2 linked regions of the Prolixibacter sp. NT017 genome follow. The protein of the gene in region 1 interacts with the protein of each later gene in a pairwise test. Links are inferred from orthologs where the notes say so. Each region holds a gene or a part of one and is shown in the gene's direction. Other genes may lie near its edges. The genes, in order: GJU87_RS16940 and def.

Evidence for each region.
Region 2: the proteins of GJU87_RS16940 (region 1) and def interact in binary tests that used the Escherichia coli proteins (3 or more experiments, as listed by UniProt). The link is inferred for Prolixibacter sp. NT017 from one-to-one orthologs.

Annotation. Positions count from the first base shown.
Region 1 is NZ_BLAV01000001.1:4,048,716-4,051,907, forward strand. Bases 331-3,189 are described here. They hold GJU87_RS16940 (aspartate-semialdehyde dehydrogenase), read left to right. Parts: upstream 331-1,184; coding sequence 1,185-2,195; downstream 2,196-3,189. Other genes in these bases: GJU87_RS16935 (lamin tail domain-containing protein), read right to left, coding at 331-1,038; GJU87_RS16945 (two-component regulator propeller domain-containing protein), read left to right, coding at 2,821-3,189. Outside these bases: more of GJU87_RS16935, read right to left, coding at 1-330; more of GJU87_RS16945, read left to right, coding at 3,190-3,192.
Region 2 is NZ_BLAV01000001.1:258,704-261,900, reverse strand. What follows is about bases 331-3,194. They hold def (peptide deformylase), read left to right. Parts: upstream 331-1,415; coding sequence 1,416-1,973; downstream 1,974-3,194. Other genes in these bases: GJU87_RS01005 (ComEC/Rec2 family competence protein), read left to right, coding at 2,059-3,194; ruvX (Holliday junction resolvase RuvX), read left to right, coding at 988-1,410; GJU87_RS01020 (hypothetical protein), read right to left, coding at 331-657. Also shown: more of GJU87_RS01020, read right to left, coding at 1-330; more of GJU87_RS01005, read left to right, coding at 3,195-3,197. UniProt on the Escherichia coli protein: Removes the formyl group from the N-terminal Met of newly synthesized proteins. Requires at least a dipeptide for an efficient rate of reaction. N-terminal L-methionine is a prerequisite for activity but the enzyme has broad specificity at other positions.

The DNA of each region.
Region 1 (3,192 bases):
AGGAAATCCACTATTATTGAATAGTTCAATAAACTCTGCCTCCGGCAATCCCTGCGACGGCGACGGATCGGCCATTACTTCCGTGAAAACGACGGCACCAACCTGGGCTGGCAAGGCGAACGGAAAAACGATAGTGGTATCATTCGTAAGCGTACCTTGCTCATCAGAAAGAGAACCAACCGCTAATTTCAGGTTCCAATCCGTCGGCAGTTCCATTTCCAGAAAAACGGAGGCCGGATAAAACCGCTCCGACCGGATGTGCCGGATATTCATCAGGCTTCCCTGATTGCTAGTTAACGTGTACTTTTGCAGAGAAAGCGCTTCATCCATCATCTTCTCGGAAAACTGTACCTTGATTTCCTGTGGTGAGACAGCCGTGACACTCCGAACATACGGAGATGTATTCTCAAAATCGATGGAGATATCGTCCAGCCAGAATTGCCCGCTGTGTGCCGCGGTGAACCGGAAATAAGCACCGGTCGCCTGCATGGTTAACGAGGGAGTTTCTTCCACTTCTTCATATTCTGCCGACCCGCTACTGCGACTTTTATCCCGGTAGGATAAATGCCAGATACCTTGTGGTGAATGAGAAATTTTCAGCGTTACCGTCTTTCCCTCGTCCCAGACCATCCGTGTTTTTAGAATTTCCTCAACCGGCTTCCCGTTTTGAAACCGAACCAGCGTCAGGCGGTTGTCTTTGGTCATCAGGTTAACACCAGCCATATAGCCTGAAGCCACTGACAGTTCTGTCGTGTCGGCGCAAAGCCAAAAGCCGAAAGCTTCATCGCCAGCAGGAGCCCAGTCGCCATTCGAAAGCGTTACCTCCCAGCTGAAATTTCCGGCATTTAGATCGATCGGCTCAAGGGGATGACTGACATAACTTTCTCCACCCCGACCAAACACAAAATGGCGCAACGAGTAGTCTCCGTCGACCACTTGCTGACTATCCAGTGCCCAGCTTTGACAGGTTCTCCAGCTATCAAGCTGCCCGCTTTCGAAGTTTTCGAAAAATAAAGTTGCAGAGAATAGATTGGTCAACTTACAAATTGTAAGTAAAATAATCGTAAACGTTGATCGCATGGTAAGGTTATCGTTAGGAAAAAAATTAATTTTGGCGTTGTAGCTGTGTCTCGATCAAGTAAATCAGACAATGTTATATTCAAGTTAGTAAATTCAGTAGTATTATGAAAGTAGCAATTGTTGGTGTTAGTGGTGCTGTTGGACAGGAGTTCCTTCGAGTACTTGCCGAGCGGAATTTTCCGATGGATGAACTGGTGTTATTTGGCTCTGCCCGGAGTGCAGGCCGGACCTATGAATTTAAGGGCAAGAAACTGGTGGTAAAGGAACTGAAAGAAGGCGACGATTTTAAAGACATCGATATTGCGCTTACATCTGCCGGGGCCAGCACTTCCAAGGCTTTCGAAGAAACGATTACCAAGCACGGAACGGTGATGATTGACAACTCCAGCGCGTTCCGTATGGATATTGACGTACCGTTAGTTGTTCCGGAAGTCAATCCGGAAGATTGTAAAAATATGCCTCGCCGGATTATCGCCAACCCGAACTGTACGACTATTCAGATGGTGGTAGCGCTGAAAGCGATTGAAAAACTGTCGCATATTACCCGGGTTCACATTGCCACTTACCAGAGCGCCAGTGGTGCGGGTGCATCGGGCATGGCCGAACTGGAAGAGCAGACCAAAGAGGTGGCCAATAACCAGGATCCAACGGTGGAGAAATTCCAGTACCAACTGGTCAACAACGTGATTCCGCACATCGACGTTTTCCTCGACAATGACTACACCAAGGAAGAGATGAAGATGTACAACGAAACGCGGAAGATTATGCACTCCGACGTGCAGGTTAGCGCCACCGCTGTCCGTGTGCCGGTTATGCGTTCTCACTCCGAAGCGATCTGGGTGGAAACCGAAAAGGAAATTTCAGTTGATGCCGCACACAGAGCTTTCGAAGAAGCTGAAGGAATTGTTGTTATCGACAATCCGGCGGAGAAGAAATACCCAATGCCTTTATACCTTTCGGGAAAAGACGAAGTATTTGTGGGCCGTATCCGGAAGGATATCAGCAACCCGAAAGGCCTTACCTTCTGGACGGTTTCCGACCAGATTCTAAAGGGTGCAGCACTGAATGCAGTTCAAATTGCTGAATATTTGGTTCAAGAAGGCATTGTTAAATGACAATCGAAATTCGATTATCAAATACGAAAGACGCTATCTAACTCCCGGGGACGCCATGATCAAAAGTCCACGAGCCATTTACTTCCCGGGGAAGCCGTGATCAAAAGTCCATGAGCCGTTTACTTCCCGGGGAAGCCGTGATCAAAAGTACACGAGCCGTTTACTTCCCGGGGAAGCCGTGATCAAAAGTCCATGAGCCATTTACTTCCCGGCGACAGTCTCTTTTTTGTTTTTATCGATGAAAGGTCCCGGCCGCTAATTTTTTCCTTTTCCAAATAGTCGCTTTTTTAATGACAACTGTTCGAAAGCAACCGGCTTCATAATTTTACTAAAAATGAAAAGCGCCGTATATTTATCATCCAATATCCCTCTTAAAACAATACATGCCAACACAACATCTTTGATAATAGAGCAATTGTACCGTCACCCATTTTTATATTCTTGATAATTATTGATATTTTCATCCTCATTAAACCAAAATAAACCTTGTAAGCAGTTACGATTGAGTGGTGAAGGAGACCCCTATTCTCGAAAGATGAAAATGAAATCGCTTGCACTTTTACTATTATCCTTAGGATTCATATTCTTTGGGCATACCGTCCCGGCATTTGCCGTGCAAAATGAAATGAGTTTTGATTATTTCTCGCAAGAGGATGGTCTGCCCGATAATCATATTCAAATCATTTACCAGGACCACGAAGGTTGGATGTGGTTTGGTACCAGCCAGGGACTAAGTCGTTTCGACGGCTATGAGTTTACCAACTATCAGCATGCGCACTCCGATAGTTTAAGTCTGAAAGGCATCCTGGTGCGTGCCATTTTCGAGGATAAAAAGGGGAATCTCTGGGTTGGAACTGAAAACGGCGGCTTAAACTATTTCGACCGGCAGAAGGAATGCTTCTATCATCCGTACGAGAACAATCCGCTTTTCAAAGGACGAGACGTTTCCATCAATGATATCCAGGAAGATAAAGCTGGAAACATTTGGCTGGGAACC
Region 2 (3,197 bases), 3.8 Mb from region 1 along the record:
AATCCGGTATCCACGTGAACCCAGTTCAAAATAGACATCTCCTAACCGGAACATCAATTGACCATTCACTCTTACCCTTACGGCTCCTCTCGGTATCGTTGCAAATACCATATCACGAGGCAACTGAATCTGCACGTATCCGTATCTAGGATAATAAGTGTAGAAGTTTCCACCGAAACAGTAGATATCTCCATACTTATGCCTGATTACCATCGGATGACGACGTCCCCACGGAGCCCTGGCATAAACCCTTACTCTTCCGTTGTAACGGGGAATTCTGTAGTGCCGGTGATTTACGTATACCGGATGCTCCCTGTGCCAGCGCCGGTCATTATCCCAGTGTCCATTTCTATTCCAATTCCGGTCGTTATCGCGATTGTAACGCGGCGTATGGTACGCGTAATTTCGATCATGGTCACGATCCCGGTTGTGATTATTTTTTTTAAACCGATCATCATTTCTTTCGTTACGGTTGCTTCTTTCCCTATTACTTGAACGATGATCTCTGTTTTCGTATTTCCCTTTGGAATGTTCACGCCTCTCAGGCTGATATTTCCGGGTGCGCCTCTGTGCAAATGCAGGATTTACAGCAGCGACTGATAAAACAGCCATCAAAAATACAGTAGCGCTTATTTTATGGAATTGTGTCGTTTTCATAGTTTTCGGGTTTTTAAAGTTAAACTTCAATATTTCCCGACGTCGTCGTAATGGTATACCTCATTCTTTGCTCAAGCAAAATCAAAGCCCGTGCCAAAACCAGGTAAATTGTTAAAAAAAGATAAGAGTAAAGATTACACCCAAAACCCAAAAACACTGTATACAAACAAATTACGATAACACTATTTTTTACATCTGCATTTCATTTTAATCTTAATGGATATCGAATCCTTTCACAAAAGTTTCCGGAAACATTCGTAATCCCTTTATACTGAAATGAGAAAAAATCAAATAATCGTGTATCTTTGCCCCCTGAAAATCAAAAACAACATGGGAAGGATTCTGGCCCTCGATTACGGCAGAAAGCGAGTTGGAGTAGCGGTAACCGATCCGCTTCAGTTAATCGCCAGCAGGCTCACGACAGTAGCAACACACGAAATCTGGGATTTTCTGAGTGACTATTTAAAAAAGGAAGATGTTGAATTGCTCGTTATCGGTTACCCGGTACAATTAAACAACGAACCATCTGAATCAATACGGTACATCAATCCGTTTCTGAAAAAATTCAGCAAACTCTATCCCGACATGCCTGTTAAGCAAATTGATGAGCGTTTTACATCGAAAATCGCTTTTCAGAGCATGATTGATGCCGGCTTGCGAAAAAAGTCGCGTCAGGACAAAGCAATGGTAGATGCCGTAAGTGCCACCATCATTCTACAATCTTATTTGGAAGAAAATAAATACAAAAAATAAATAGCATGATTTTACCTGTAACCGTTTTCGGCGACCCGGTTTTACGAAAAGTGACACCGGACATTGACAAAGACTACGAAGGTCTGCAGGAACTTATCGATAACATGTTCGAAACCATGTATAATGCAGAGGGAGTAGGACTGGCCGCACCACAGGTTGGTTTATCTATCAGGGTTTTTGTGGTCGATGCCACGCCCATGGCTGAAGAAGAACCAGAGTTGAAAGACTTCAAAAAAGCATTCATCAATCCTCATATCATCGAAAAAGACGGTGAAGAAGTGCTCATGGAAGAAGGTTGTCTGAGCATTCCGTTTATCCGGGAAGAGGTGAAACGGAAAGGCCGTATCCGCATGAAATATTTCGATGAGAATTGGGTGGAGCATGACGAAGTGTTCGAAGGATTTGCCGCCAGAGTTTTGCAACACGAGTACGATCACCTCGATGGAATCCTGTTTGTTGACTACGCTACTCCTCTGAAGAAGCGCTTGCTGAAAAGTAAACTGACGGCGATTACCAAAGGGAAAGTGCAGCCCTCGTACCGGATAAAGCTTCCAAAAATCTGATTCAGGTAAATTCGCTTCTGATATTCAAGGTATTTTAGTGAGATTATCGTAATTTAAATCATGTGATTACGGTAATCTCATTTTTATGACCAGCCTGACTGACCATCTTCGTCGAATTCCTTTCTTCCGTTTTCTCCTTCCATTCGTCGCCGGAATTCTGGCGGGTTATTCCATTGAAGGCCTCCAATTATTAACTGGCCTCGCCGGGCTCACTATTCTTTTTCTCTTACTAGTAACATTTCGTCGAACGGGCTACAGGACAGCGCCTTTGTTCGGTACTCTCCTCTATTTTTTCCTGTTCATTTTCGGATGGTACTGGCACCAGCAACGACAATATCAGCCAAAATCGATACCAGACAAAACAAGCCATTTTGCCGTTGTTGCCGGTTTCCCGGAAAAAAAAGCGAACTCATTCAAAACCATTTTGCAACTCCTTCCCGAAAAGCAAAACATATTAACCTACCTGGAAAAAGATTCAACAGCAGCGAACCTGATTCCAGGGCAGGTAATCGCCTTTCATCGTCAGCCGACAGCTATCGAGCCGCCGAGCAATCCCGGCGAATTCAATTACCGGGCCTACATGCTCAGACATCATATTACGCACCGACTTTACCTCCGGACGAAAGATTATTTCATCACTACGGGAAAAGTAGGATTAAATCTCCAGCAAAAAGCGCTGATCGTCCGGGAACATTTCCTAAGCATATTTGAACGATATGGCTTCTCCGGCGACGAAATGAGTATATTATCGGCGTTGGTATTGGGCGATCGCGAAAATATCGATCCGGAAATAAAATCAGATTTCGCCAACTCGGGCGCGATTCACATTCTGGCGGTATCGGGCTTGCACGTGGGAATTATCTACTTCGTTTTCAGCTTTCTGCTCAAATTACTAAAAAAATATCGAAAAGGTCGTTTAGCCCGGCTGTTCGTTTTGCTTGCAGTTATCTGGATTTACGCTTTCATTACCGGTTTGTCTCCTTCTGTTCAGCGAGCGGCCACCATGTTTTCATTCATTGCCATTGGCGAAAACGTCAACCGGCAGAACAACATTTACAACACGCTCGCTGCATCAGCATTTTTGCTGTTACTCGTGAATCCTAACCTACTTTTTGAGGTAGGCTTCCAACTATCGTATGCAGCAGTTCTTTCCATCGTATTCTTCCAGCCACTAATTTACCACACCATCTACATAAGCAACTGGTGGCTCGATAAAGTCTGGGG